2 linked regions of the Rhodospirillum rubrum ATCC 11170 genome follow. Each later gene encodes a partner of the first gene's protein in a complex. Links are inferred from orthologs where the notes say so. Each region holds a gene or a part of one and is shown on either strand. Other genes may lie near its edges.

Region 1 (7,130 bases):
CTCATCGATGCCCATATGCGCTTTTGCGAAGGGCTGGCCGAGGCCCGCGAGGGTGGCGTGGAAAAGCCCGGCGCCACCCGGCTGTGGGCTGGTGACGATGGCGAGGCCGCCGCCCTGCTTGGCGCCGATCTGACCGAAGCCGCCCCCTCGCTGGGCGCCATCGCGCCCCGCCACTACCCGGCCCTGCTTGATGCCCTGATGGACGGGCGGGCGGTGCGGCCCAAGCGCGATCTTCATTCGCGGCTGTTCCTGTGGGGACCGCTGGAAGCCCGCTTGCAGCGCGCCGATCTGCTGATCCTGGGCGGGCTGAACGAGGGCGGTTGGCCGGCCGCCGTCGATACCGGCCCGTGGATGAGCCGGCCGATGCTCGATCAGATCGGCCTGCCCCAGCCCGAGCGCCGCATCGGCTTAGCCGCCCACGACGTTTCCCAGGCGCTCTGCGCCCCCGAGGTGGCGATCACCCGGGCCCTGCGCGTCGAGGGCACGCCGACCGTGCCTTCGCGCTGGCTGACCCGCCTTGACGCGGTGATCGGCGCCACCGGATTGGACAAGGAGTGGGCGAAGGCCCGCCAGCGCGGCGACCGCCTGCTCGCCCTGGCCCGCAGCCTGGAACAGCCCCAGGGTGAACGCAAACCCTGCCCCGCCCCCGAGCCGCGCCCGCCGCTGGCCGACCGGCCGCGCCGGCTGTCGGTCACCCGCATCGAAACCTGGATGCGCGACCCTTACGCCCTCTATGCCCAGTTCATCCTGGGGCTGAGCGAGCTTGATCCCCTGGAGGCCGACCCCGGGGTGTCCGATTACGGCACCCTGGTCCACGGCGCCCTTGAGGATTTCGTCGGCCTTTATCCCAAGGACCTGCCCGGCGACCCCGAGGCCGAGATCATTCGCCTGGGAACCCTGCGTTTCGCCCCGCATATGACGCGGCCGGGCGTGCGCGCCTTCTGGTGGCCGCGCTTCCTGCGCATCGCGCATTGGATCGCCGAGCGTGAGATCGAACGCCGCCCCGAGATCCTTGAGGTCTTCGCCGAACGCCGCGCCGAAATGACCCTGACCGGTCCGGCCGGCCCCTTCATCCTGACCGCCAAGGCCGATCGCATCGATCTGCGCCGCGATGGCACCCTGGCGGTGATCGACTATAAAACCGGCATGCTGCCCTCGAAAAAGGAAGTCGAGTCGGGGTTGTCGCCGCAGTTGCCCCTGGAAGCGCTTCTCGCCTCGCGAGGCTGCTTTCCTGGCATTGCCGGCAAGCCGGTCAGCGATCTTGGCTTCTGGAAGCTGCGCGGCGATCGCCTGGGCGGCGAGATACGCCAGGCCGCCGATGATCCCGAGGGGGTGGCCGAAGCGGCCCATAAGGGCTTGAGCGATCTGATCACCGCCTTTGATAATCCCGACACCCCCTATTTCGCCCGCCCCCATCCCGACCACGCCCCGCGCTTCAATCCCTATCAGCATCTGGCCCGGGTCAAGGAATGGGCCGAGAAAGGCGACGCCGAATGACCCGCCCGCCGTCGGAGCCCGCCCCCCTCCTCGCCGAGGCCGATCCCCTCGATCCGGCCAAGCCACAGCGCCGCGCCGCCGATCCCCTGGCTTCGGCCTGGGTGGCGGCGAGCGCGGGCACGGGCAAGACCAAGGTGCTGACCGATCGCGTGCTGCGCCTGCTGCTGGCCGGTACCCCGCCGCAGCGCCTGCTGTGCCTGACCTTCACCAAGGCGGCGGCGGCGGAAATGGCCAACCGGGTGTCGGCCGTGCTCGCCGGCTGGGCCACCCTGCCCGAAGAGGCCTTGCGCGGCCGCCTTGCCAGTCTGCTGGGGAGCCTGCCCGAGGGCGAAGAGGCCATCGAAGCCCTAAGCGGCCGGGCGCGGCGGCTGTTCGCCCAGGTGCTGGATTGCCCGGGCGGCTTGCGCATCCAGACCATCCATGGCTTTTGCCAAACCCTGCTGCGCCGTTTCCCGCTGGAAGCCGGGGTGGCGCCGCATTTCGAGGTGCTCGACGACCGCGAGGCCCAGGCCCTGCACCAAAGCGCCCGCGACGCCGTGCTGCGGGCGGCGCGCCAAGCCGAGGACGGCGAGGGCGGCGATCCGGCCCTGGCCGCCGCCCTGGCGGTGGTCACCGGCCATCTGTCGGAAAGCCGCTTCGACGAGGTGATGGCGGCCCTGGGCGGGCAGCGCGGCCGGCTGCTGGCCGCGCTCGACCATTTTGGCGGCGCCGAAGCCTTGGGCAAGGCGATTCGCGATAGCCTGGGGCTGGCGGCCGACGATACCCCCGAAACCGTTCTGGCCGACGGCTGCGCCGAGGGCGCTTTCGATGGGCCGTCGTTACGCGCCGCCGCCGCCGCCCTGATCGCGGGCGGCAAGACCGATCAGGAACGCGGCCTGCGCATCGCCGCTTTTGTCAGCGAAACCGATCCGGCGATCCGAGAAGGGCTGTTTTGGACCTATATCGGCGCCTTTTTGACCAAAACCGACGAAAAACCGGTCAAGACACTGTGCACCAAGCCGGTGGAAAAGGCCCATCCCGGGACCCTTGAGAGTCTGGAGGCCGAGCAACAGCGCATCTGGACCCTGCGCGAGCGCCTGCGCGCCGCCACCACCGCCCAGGCCAGCGAGGCCTTGCTAACTTTGGTCGGGGCGATGCTGAAGGATTACCAGCGGCGCAAGCGGGCCCTGGGGCGGATGGATTACGAGGATCTGATCCTGGCGGCCCGCCGCCTGCTGGCCGGCGATGGCGCGGCGGCCTGGGTGCTGTTCAAGCTCGACGGCGGCCTTGACCATCTGCTGGTCGACGAGGCCCAGGACACCAGCCCCGACCAATGGGCGATCGCCAGCGCCCTGGCCGGCGAGTTCTTCACCGACAGCGCCCGCTGGGATGGCACGCGCCCGCGCACGGTTTTCGCCGTCGGCGACCGCAAGCAGTCGATCTATGGCTTCCAAGGCGCCGATCCCAAGGCCTTCGAGGATATGCGCCGGCATTTTCACGACGCGGTGAGCGACATCGGCGGCCACTTCGCCGAGGTGCCGCTTAATATCTCCTTCCGCTCGACCCGCGCCGTGCTCGAGGCCGTCAACGCCGTGTTCGCCCGCCAACCGGCCCGCGACGGCGTGGCCCAGGACGACGCCGACAGCGGTGTGGCCGAGGACATCACCCACCACGCCTTCCGCAAGGACGCCGGCGGACTGGTCGAGCTTTGGCCGGCGATGGAACCGGCCCCCCGGGTCGTCGGCGATCCCTGGAAGCCGCCGGTCGAACGCATCGGCCTTGAATCCGCCCGCGCCCGGCTGGCCAAGCGCGTCGCCCAGCGCATCAAAACGATGACGAGCGGCGGCGAACTGCTGGAAAGCCAGGGCCGGCCGATTCGTCCCGGTGATATCCTGGTGCTGGTGCGCCGGCGCGGCGGCTTTGAAGAGGAGTTGGTCAGCGCCCTTAAAAGCGCCAAGGTCGAGGTGGCCGGCGTCGATCGCATGACCCTGACCGATCAGCTCGCGGTCATGGATCTGATCGCCCTTGGCAAGGCGCTGCTGCTGCCCGAGGACGATCTGACCCTGGCCAGCGTGCTCAAGGGGCCGCTGATCGGCCTGGACGAAGACGCGCTGTTCACCCTCGCCCGCGACCGTGGCCGCGACGAACGCCTCTGGGACCGCCTGCGCCCCCATGCCGGGGCCGAGAACGCCTATGGCAAGGCGATGGAAATCATCGAGCCGCTGCGCGACCGCGCCGGCCGTCTCGCCCCCCATGAATTCTACGCCCATGTCCTGGATGGTCCGCTCAACGGTCGGCGGCTGCTGCTCGGCCGCCTTGGCCCGGAGGCCGAGGACCCGATCGACGAATTCCTCGCCCTGACCCTCGCCCATGAACGCGTCGGTCCGCCCGCCCTGCAGGGTTTTTTGTCGTGGCTGGAAAAGGGCACCGTCGAGATCAAGCGCGACCTTGACCAGGGCGCCCTTGACGCGGTGCGGATCATGACCGTTCACGGCTCCAAGGGTCTGCAGGCGCCGGTGGTCTTCCTGCCCGACACCCTGGCCAAACCCACGGGCAATGATCTGTTGCTGTGGACCGCCGACAAGGGCGTCGCCGACGCCCTGCCGTTCTGGTGCCCAAGCAAGGCCGATCGCGGCGCCGCCATCGAGGCGATGATCGACGCCCTCAAGGTCGAGCGCGACCGCGAATACCGCCGGCTGCTCTATGTGGCGATGACCCGGGCGGCCGACCGGCTTTACATCTGCGGCTGGGAGACCCTGAAGCGCCCGGCCGAGGATTGCTGGTACGCCCTGATCCACGATGCCCTCGCCGCCTCGGCCCAGACGGTCGAGGTGCCCTTGCTGGACGCGACCGGCGCCCTTAAGGACACCGAGGTTCTGCGCCTGACCTGCCCCCAGGAAGGATCGCCGTCCCCCTCCGACTCCGCGGCCCCCGCCGACGAGGAGGGCGAAGCCCCGGCCGCCTGGGCCGCCCTGCCGCCGCCGCTCGAACCGACTCCCAGCCGCCCCCTCGCCCCCTCCCATGTCGGCGACGAGGGCGCGGCGCGCTCGCCCCTGGATGGCCGGGGCGATCCCAGGCGATTCCTGCGCGGCCGGCTGATCCACAAGCTGCTGCAGCTTCTGCCCGAACTGCCCGACGAGGACCGCGGCCCGGCGGCGCGGCGTTGGCTGTCGCGCCCGGCCTGGGCCCTGGAGGCCGAGGAAATCGGGGCTTTGAGCGCCGAGGTTCTGGCGGTGCTCGATGACCCGGCCTTTCGCGCCGTCTTCGCCCCGGGCTCGCGGGCCGAGGTGCCGCTGGTCGGGCTGGTGGGAAATCACGTGGTCAGCGGTCAGGTCGACCGGCTGGCGGTGACCGACGACGAGGTTCTGATCGTCGATTACAAGACCAACCGCCCGCCGCCGCGCGCGGTGGATCTGGTCGACATCGCCTATATCCGCCAGATGGCGGCCTACCGCGCCCTGCTCGCCCAGGTCTTCCCAAGCCGCGTGGCGCGTTGTGTGCTGTTGTGGACCGATGGCCCCTTCGCCATGGAGATTCCCGCCGAGCGTTTGGCCGAGGAAGCCCGGAAACTGGGTTGGTAAGGCTGGCCGAAAGCGGGATGGGTGCGGCGCAGCATCCGGGTTTTCGCCAAAATGGTTAACGCCGTCGTCTTGACGGGGCCGCTCAGGCGCCCCTACATTTGGCTCGGAGAACCGGCCGGGCGACCCTTTCCCCTTGGTCTCCTCGCCGCGATATCAAAGGATAGTGATCATGAAGCAGGTTTCCGACGCCTCTTTCGAAGAGGATGTCCTGAAGGCCGATGGTCCCGTGCTGGTGGACTTCTGGGCGGAATGGTGCGGCCCCTGCCGCCAGATCGCCCCGGCTCTCGAAGAGCTGGCCACCGCGCTTGGCGACAAAGTGACCGTGGCCAAGATCAACATCGATGAAAACCCGCAAACCCCGTCGAAATACGGCGTGCGCGGCATTCCGACGCTGATGATCTTCAAGGACGGTCAAGTCGCCGCGACCAAGATCGGCGCCCTGCCCAAGACCAAGCTGTTTGAGTGGGTCGAAGCCTCGGTCTGAGGTTTGGCGTCCTCCCCGCCTGACGAACGGCCCTTTGCGAAGGGCCGTTTTCGTTTGGGCAAAGCCCGCCTTGACGGGCTCCCGTCCACGGGATCGAATGACGTCGGAGAAGCCTTCCCTTCTTGGGGAGCCTTGATCGCGACTGCGGAAAGACGAAGCGGAGAGGCTGTCATGCACGAGATCGCGCCGCTGTCGCCGGCCGCCGCCGCCCTGGCCGATTTCCAGCCCGATCGCGGACCGGCGGCCCTCAATGGCGCGGCGGTCTTCTGCGGCTTCGCCCCGCGCCCCCTGGACGACGGGTTCACCTGGGCCGATTTCGGCTGCGGCTTGGGCATCACCGCCAGCATCCTAGCCGCCGCCAACCCGCAGGGCCGCTTCTTCGCCATCGATGCCGATGGCCAAGCCCTGGCCGCCGGGCGCGCGCTGGCCAAGGCCGCCTTCCTCGATAATCTGACGTTTCTGCAAGCCGATTACACCAAGCCCCACGACCTCGACCTGCCGCCGCTGGATTTCGCGGTTCTGGGCAATGTTCTGTGCTGGCTTGATGGCCAGGAGCGTCAGGCCTTGTTGTCGCGTCTGGGCACCTTGCTCAAGCCCGGGGGCATCGTGCTGGCCACCTATGACGCCCTGCCCGGCGCCGCCGCCCTGGTGCCCTTGCGCGACCTGCTTTTCAGCGTCACCGCCGGGCAAGCGGCCAATCCCGTGGCGCGGGCGCGGGCGGCGATCGACTGGCTGGGCGCGATGCGCGCCGCTGGCATCGATTTCTTCCGCGACAATCCCGCCCTTGGCCCCCGCCTCGACGCTCTGATCGAACGCGGCCCCCAGGCCCTGGCCGGGCGGTTCTTCGGCGGCACCCTGCGGCCCTTGCACTTCGCCCAGGTCAACGCCGAGATGGCCGCCCAGGGGCTGACCTTCGCCGGGCGGGCCGAAGCCTTCCTCAATCTGATCGATCTGGCGGTTCCGGCCGCCTTGCGACCCAGGCTGCGCGCCGCCACCAGCCGGGCCGAGGTCGAGGCCACCCGCGATTTCATCCGCAACGAGGATCACCGCCGCGACCTTTACATCAAGGGTGCGGCGCCGAGCGACGGCGCGGCCCTGACAGCCTTCGACGACGGCCGCATCCTTGGTCCGGCCGCCGCTCCGGGACAAGCTAACCCCGAAGTGAGCTTCGGCGCGGTTTCCCTGTCGTTTCGCGGGGCGCTGTTTGAAAGCTTGCTTGCCGCCCTGGATCTTGGCCCGCGACCGGTTGGCGAGCTCTGCGCCAGCGCCGCCCTGGAAGGCGTGCCGCCCGGGCTGATCCGCGACGGCCTGCGCCTGCTGACCGCCGGCGGGCTGGCCCGCCCCTATGCCCGGGCGGCCGATGTGGCGCCGGCCGCGCCGCCGGTCTGGCCCCTGCGCCTGCCCCATCCGCTCAACCGCGCCCTGGCCCTGACCCTGGGCCTAGGCGGACCGACCGTCGCCCTGGCCAGCAAGGTGCTGGGCGATGGCGTGGTGATGGATAACCGCGACGCCCTGCTGCTGGTGGCGCTGTGCGATGCCGGCCCGGAAGGGGCGGTGGAGAGGGCGCTGGCGATCCTCGCCGATCAGGC
Region 2 (7,119 bases), 610 kb from region 1 along the record:
GGGAACCGGCCCCTCGGGCCCGCTCAGGGAATCGACATACAAGACGCCGCCATAGCGCGCCCCGGTTTCCCGGGCCACCTGTTCGGCCGGGGCCGAAGAAATGGTGCTTTCGGAAAAGATGGCGGGAATGGCCTGGGCGCGCATGGCGTCGACCACCTTGCGCACCTGCTGGGGGCGGCCCTGCTGGTCGGCGTTGATCGGCCACAGATAAAGCTCGCGCAACGAAAAATCCCGGGCGAGGTAGCTGAAGGCCCCCTCGCTGGTCACCAGCCAGCGCCGCTCCTCGGGCAGGGCGGCAAGGGCGATCCGCAAGGGCGCCACCGTCTCCTCGATGCGCCGCTTGTAGCTTGCGGCATTGTCGCGATAGAGCGCGGCGTTTTGCGGGTCGTGGGTCGCCAGGGCCTCGGCGATGGTATCGACATAGAGCAGGGCGGCCGTCGGCGACATCCAGGCATGGGGGTTGGGTTTGCCCTCATAGGGGCCCTCGCCGATGCCGATCGGGACCACCTTTTGCGACACCACGACACCGGGGACGTCCCCCAGGTTTTCAAAGAACTGTTCGAACCACAATTCCAGATTCAGGCCGTTCCACAGCACCAGATCAGCGCCGCGCGCCCGCATAAGGTCGCCCGGGGTCGGCTGATAGGTGTGGATTTCGGCGCCGGGCTTGGTGATCGACACCACATCGGCGGCTTCCCCGGCCACATTGCGCGCCATATCGGCGATGATGGTGAAGGTGGTCACCACCTTCAGCCGCCGGGCGGCCCGCGCCCGACCCGCGCCCAAGCCGAGGGCGGCGACCACGCCGGCCGCCGTCCCCAGGACCGCGCGCCGTGTCCACGCCCCGCCGTTATTGCCTTTGCCCGTCGTCATCGCCCCCTCCCGCATGGATTTACACAGAAGATAAGGACCGTTCCCCGTTCCGCCAGCGTCCATTTTTGGCTTCGCCGACGCGGGGCCGGCGAGAAAACTTAGTCGTCGGGATCGGTCTCGGCAACGGGAACGCCGGGTTGCAGCTTGCCGGTGCGAATGGCCAGGGCGGATTTCACATGGCCGACATTGGGCGCCGGGGTCAGACGCGAGGTCAGGAAGCGCTGGTAATCATCCCAGTCGCGCGCCACCACCTTCAGCAGGAAATCGGTCTCGCCGGCCAGCATGTGGCATTCGCGCACCTCGGGCCAGCTCGCCACCAGATCCTCGAAGGCGCGCAGATCGGATTCGGCCTGACTATTCAGGCCGACATGGGCGAAAACCGTCACATTATAGCCCAGCGACACCGCGTCGAGATCGGCGTGATAGCCCCGGATGAACCCGGCCTCCTCGAGCGCGCGAACGCGGCGCAAACACGGGGGCGCCGAGATGCCCGCCCGCTTGGCCAGATCGACGTTGGTCATCCGGCCGTCGCTCTGGAGATCGTTGAGAATCCTGCGGTCGATGCGGTCCAGCTTAACGCGCTGTGTCGCCATGAAAACCCTGCCTTCAAGCTATCGGTGTCGGTCGATACGAGAAAGGAAATTACACGTAATCACCCGGACCGCGCAACGAGAATACCCCTTGCCCCACGGCCGCGACCACCCCCCTTGCGGCTTAAGGTCTGCTACCCGACATACAAAGCGCGCTGCACGGGTGGAAGCCCCTGTGGGCGGGGGTGGCTCGTATCGGGGCGCTTTTTATGGAGCCCCATCGCCAAAATCCAGGGATTTATCCGCGATGACCGAAAGTGTTGGTACCCTGACCGGCCGGCCGGTCCCTGATTTCACCGCCCCGGCGGTGCTGGCGGACAATTCCATTGTCGAAGATTTCTGTTTGAAGGACTATCTGGCGGGGTTTTATGGCCTGATTTTCTTCTATCCGCTGGATTTCACCTTCGTCTGTCCCTCGGAAATCCTCGCCCACGACCACCGCCTGCCCGCCTTCGCCGCCAAGGAGGCCAAGGTGGTGGCGATTTCGGTCGATTCCCAATACAGCCATCTCGCCTGGAAGAAGACGCCGATCGCCGAGGGCGGCCTGGGCCCGATCGGCTTTCCGATGGTGGCCGACATCAGCAAGGCGATCGCCCGCTCGTTCGGGGTGCTGCTGGAAACCGGCGTCGCCTTGCGCGCCAGCTTCCTGGTCGATCGCGGCGGCATCGTCCGCCATCAAACGGTCAATGACCTGCCTTTGGGCCGCAATGTCGATGAAACCCTGCGCATGATCGACGCCCTGCGCTTTCACGACGCCCATGGCCAAGTCTGCCCCGCCGGCTGGAAGACCGGCGATCCGGGGATGACCGCCAGCCCCGAGGGGGTCGCGGCCTATCTTTCGGCCAACGCCGAGCGCCTTTAGGACCGGGACGCGGTAAGGCCCCTTCCGCCCCGGGCGCGGTACCCGGGCGCGGTTACCGCTTTTGCTTTACCCCGGCGGACGGGCCCTCTATCCTTTATACTCCTCTCCGTCTTTTCCGACAGCCCCGGAAGACCAATGGCCGAACATCGCACTAAAGTCCTGATTCTGGGTTCCGGCGCCGCCGGATGCACCGCCGCCATCTATGCCGCCCGCGCCAATCTGGCACCGATCCTGGTCGCCGGCCTGCAGCCCGGCGGTCAGTTGACCATCACCAGCGACGTCGAGAATTACCCGGGCTTCGCCGAGGCGATTTCCGGCCCCTGGCTGATGGAGCAGATGCAGGCCCAAGCCCGCGCCGTCGGCACCGAGATGATCGATGATCTGATCATCAGCGCCGATCTGTCCAAGCGCCCCTTCGTGTGCCAGGGTGATTCGGGCGACACCTATATCGCCGACACGGTGGTCGTAGCCACCGGCGCCTCGGCCCGCTGGCTCGGACTGCAAAGCGAAAAGCGTTGGTCGGGGCTGGGCGTCTCGGCCTGCGCCACCTGTGACGGCTTCTTCTTCCGCGGCAAGGAGGTCGTCGTCGTCGGCGGCGGCAATACGGCGGTCGAGGAAGCGCTTTATCTGACCAATCACGCCAGCAAGGTCACGCTGATCCACCGCCGCGACAGCCTGCGCGCCGAACGGATCATGCAGGACCGCCTGTTCAAGAACCCCAAGGTCGGCGTCGTCTGGAACAGCACGGTCGAGGAGATCCTGGGCGGCGGCGATCCCCCCGGGGTCACCGGGGTGCGCCTGCGCGATACGCAAACCGGCGCGCTGTCGGAGCTTTCCTGCGACGGGGTGTTCATCGCCATCGGCCACACGCCCAATACCGCGCTGTTCGCCGGCCAGCTTGACTGCGATGACAACGGTTATCTGATTACGGCGCCCGACAGCACGGCAACGAACGTGCCCGGGGTTTTCGCCGCCGGCGATGTTCAGGACCATATCTTCCGACAGGCCGTGACAGCGGCCGGAACGGGATGCATGGCCGCCATTGAAGCGGATCACTTCCTGGCTTTGACGCAGGAATGACAAGACCGGCAAGCCGACCGCGAAGGGGCGTTCCACGCCCTTTTGGCGGTTTGGCCTGCTGACAGGGATGGACCGGCGTGGTTTGGGGAGGGAGCCCCGGATCGGCCAAAGCGGCGAGCGGAAAACGGGGCATGGCGCAACGGCCGGGCAATATGGATTGGGATAAGCTGCGCGTCTTCCACTCGGTGGCGGAAGCGGGCAGTTTCACCCACGCCGGGGAAGCCCTCAATCTCAGTCAATCGGCGGTCAGCCGTCAAATCAGCGCCCTGGAGGAAAGCCTCAAGGTGGCGCTGTTCCATCGCCACGCCCGGGGTCTGATCCTGACCGAACAGGGCGAGTTGCTGTTTGATACGGTTCACGATGTCTTTGGCAAGCTCGCCACCGTCGAGGCCAAGCTGGGCGAGACCAAGGAGCGGCCGGAAGGGCCGCTGACCATCACCACCACCTTGTCCTTTGGTGCCATCTGGTTGACGCCGCGCATCAAGCGCTTCATGGACCGCTATCCCGATATCGATGTCACCTTGGCGCTCAATGATACCGAGCTGGATCTGGCGATGCGTCAGGCCGACGTGGCCCTGCGCTTCATGCCGCCGCGCCAGCCCGACCTGATCCAGCGCCAGCTTTTCAGCATGCCCTATCATGTCTTCGCCTCGCCCGATTACCTGAAGAAGCACGGCACGCCCCGGCGGGTGGAGGATCTCGACGATCACGCCCTTGTCGTCTATGGCGAGGAGTTCAAGCCGCCGGTCGCCAATATGAGCTGGCTGCTGACGGCGGGCACCCGCGAGGGGCGGGCGCGCAAGCCGATCCTTAAGGTCAACAACATCTATGGGATGTTCCGCGCCGTCGAAAGCGGCCTGGGCATCGCCGCCCTGCCCGATTACTTCTCGAGCGAGGCGTCGACTCTGGTCAAGATCCTCCCCGAGGAACACGGCCCCGAGATGCAGATCTTCTTTGTCTATGCCGAGGAATTGCGCCACAGCAAGCGGGTCGCGGTCTTCCGCGATTTTCTGATCAAGGAACTGGGCAGTTCCGGTCTGGCCTGACCCCCGCGAACCACCCGATCAAAAGACTGATTTTGAACACTTTTCCCAGGGCTGCGGGAAAAGGGCCATAGCCATGCGCCGACCGCATGGCCTGCTTGCCCAAAACCCCATGGTTACTATGGGAACTACCGTTTAAACATTGGGTCACCGCTTGATGACACGGTATTGACCGGATCCAGAGCGATGAGATTTGGTGGCTCTCCTCCCTTGTGCCGCCATTTTGCCGGGGCGACCCGGCACCCAGGGCGCCGCTTTTTCGGTGTCCTACGTCTCCCAGACGTGAAACCTCCCTGTTCCGACTTTACCCCCGGACTTGCTCCGGGGGTTTCTTTTTGGCCAGCGGCGGACCGGGTTACGCCCCCGCCCTTCGGCGCGGCAGGCCGGTGACGAAGGCGATGCCGCCCAGGATCAGGGCCAGGCCGGCCATATGGTACCAAGCGAACTCCTCGCCAAGCAGCCAGACGGCGAGCAGGGCGGTGAGGATCGGCATGAGATTGGTATAGACCCCGGCGATCGACGGCCCGACGGCGGCGACGCCGCGGTTCCAGAAGTAAAAGGCGAAGATCGCCGGGAAAATCGCCGTATAGGGCAGCACCCAGGCGGTGGTCAGATCAAGCGGCAGAACCGCCCCGCCCGCCCTTTCCCAGGCATAGATCGGCACCAGCACGAGGACGCCGGCGCCGATTTGCCCGGCCAGCAGGGAAACCGGCTTCAGCCCCAGGGGATGGCGGCGCAGCAGCACCGAATAGACCGACCAGCTGGCCATCGCCAGCAGCATCAAAAGATCGCCGCGATTGAGCGCCAGGGACAGCAAAACCGTGATATCGCCCCGCGCCACCACCACAACCACCCCCAGGGCGGAAATGACGATCCCCAGCCCCTGGCGGCCGTTCAACCGCTCGCCCAGCCAAACCCGGGCGAGCAGGGCCATCACCACCGGCATCGCCGAGGCGACCAGGGTGACGTTGATCGCCGTCGAGGTGGCCAGCGCCGCATACATCAAGGCGTTATAGGCCCCGGCGCTGAGGGCGCCGAGCACCAGCACCATCGGCCAATGGGCGCGCAGCTTGGCGCGGTCGGCGACCAGGGCGCTCCAGGCGAAGGGCAGCAGAAAAGCAAAGGCCAGAACCCAGCGCCAAAAGGCCAGGGCCACCGGCGGAATGGCGTGCTGGGCGGCGATCTTGCCGACGATGGCGTTGGTCGCCCACAGGAACTGGGGCAGAATAAGCAGACCGTAGGCCGAAAACACCCGGTCGCGCAGCGATGGCATGCTTGCCATGAGGCGAACCCTTCCCCTTATAGCGCTTGCGCTCGAAGCGCAGGACGGACAGTGCGCTGGAAGCGCAGGACGGACAGTGCGCTGGAAGCGCGGAACAGACGGCGCGCTGGAAGCGCGGTATGGTTTTGCGCTGGACGCGCGGTACGCTCTTGCTTGCCCCGGCGGGAAGACTATCGTTTCCTGCGGAGTTCACGCTGCGGCGCACCCTAACGAGCCGACCCGGCGCTGGCAACGCCCGGCCATCGCGCCCGTTGGTTCGCATCATTTCCTCCCCCGGCGGTCCGCGCGGCCTTCGGAGGGTTCACGAAGGATCTTCGCCATGATCGATTTGGACCCGCGCTTGGCCGCGGACACCCACCCGGTGACCCAATGGCCGCTGTCCCAGGTGCGTCTGATGGACGACGTGCGCTTTCCCTGGCTGGTGCTGATCCCCGATCGCCCCGGACTGGTCGAGATCTTCGATTTGCCGGCCGAGGACCAGGACAAGATGTGGCGCGAGGTCGCCCATGCCGCCGCCACCTTGAAGACCCTGAGCGGCGCCCATAAGATCAACATCGGCGCCCTGGGCAATCAGGTGTCCCAACTTCACATCCACATCATCGCCCGCCGCCCCGACGACGGCGCTTGGCCCGGGCCGGTCTGGGGCGTGGGCGAACGGCAACGCTACGATCAGGCCGAACTGGCCGAGTTCCTCTCCGGCCTGCGTGCCCAATTGATCGCGCCGGGCCAAGGGATCGTCGAAGAAGGCCAGACCCGATGATCGGTCGCCTGCGCCGCGCCGTCCTCGGCGGGCTGGCCGGCCTGATCGGCCTGGGGATGATCGCCCAGGCCAGCGCCGCCCCCTCGCCTCCCGGCCTCAAACCCGGCGCCCCCGCCGCGACCGAGGACCAGGGCGGCGGCGAAAGCGGCGACCATGATGGAGCGGTCAGCGACGCCACGCCCAAGGGCATGGGCGTCAGCTTGCGCTATCCCGCCCAATGGTCGCTCACCGCCGTCGATGGTCATACCGTGGTCCTCGGCGGGGCGAAGGGCGGGGCCGATTGGTACACGGCGCTGACGCTGACCAATCAGCAGAACCCGGCACCCGACGACCCGGTGGCCGGAACGGCGGTGCTGGTGACCGAAACCCTGCGGGCGATCGAGGCGCGCACCGTCAATCACGAGCGCCTGCGCCAAGCGCCCTTCCACTATGTCAACGATGGCCCGGGCGCCGATGGCGAACAGGCGGTCATCCGCTTCATGGGAGCGCGCGAGCCGATGCGAAGCTGGGTGGTGGCGATCGCCCGCACCGATATACCGGTCGCCCATATTCTGATCTACACCGCGCCTGACAATGATTTCGACCGTGGGCTGCCCGCCGCCCAATTGATCGTGGAAAGCCTGACCGTC

Evidence for each region. Proteins that work in one complex are often made in the same cells at the same time.
Region 2: the proteins of trxA (region 1) and trxB are in contact, whole or in part, in a crystal structure (PDB 1F6M), measured with the Escherichia coli proteins. The link is inferred for Rhodospirillum rubrum ATCC 11170 from one-to-one orthologs.

Annotation. Positions count from the first base shown.
Region 1 is NC_007643.1:3,950,199-3,957,328, reverse strand. The notes cover bases 4,031-6,883. They hold trxA (thioredoxin TrxA), read left to right. Parts: upstream 4,031-5,226; coding sequence 5,227-5,541; downstream 5,542-6,883. Other genes in these bases: RRU_RS17735 (methyltransferase), read left to right, coding at 5,713-6,883; addA (double-strand break repair helicase AddA), read left to right, coding at 4,031-5,057. Outside these bases: double-strand break repair protein AddB, read left to right, coding at 1-1,497; more of addA, read left to right, coding at 1,494-4,030; more of RRU_RS17735, read left to right, coding at 6,884-7,130. UniProt on the Escherichia coli protein: Participates in various redox reactions through the reversible oxidation of its active center dithiol to a disulfide and catalyzes dithiol-disulfide exchange reactions.
Region 2 is NC_007643.1:3,338,003-3,345,121, forward strand. What follows is about bases 1,591-4,432. They hold trxB (thioredoxin-disulfide reductase), read left to right. Parts: upstream 1,591-2,460; coding sequence 2,461-3,405; downstream 3,406-4,432. Other genes in these bases: RRU_RS14945 (peroxiredoxin), read left to right, coding at 1,711-2,325; RRU_RS14955 (LysR family transcriptional regulator), read left to right, coding at 3,537-4,432. Outside these bases: RRU_RS14935 (metal ABC transporter substrate-binding protein), read right to left, coding at 1-873; RRU_RS14940 (Lrp/AsnC family transcriptional regulator), read right to left, coding at 972-1,466; more of RRU_RS14955, read left to right, coding at 4,433-4,451; RRU_RS14960 (DMT family transporter), read right to left, coding at 4,804-5,730; RRU_RS14965 (HIT domain-containing protein), read left to right, coding at 6,050-6,490; RRU_RS14970 (hypothetical protein), read left to right, coding at 6,487-7,119.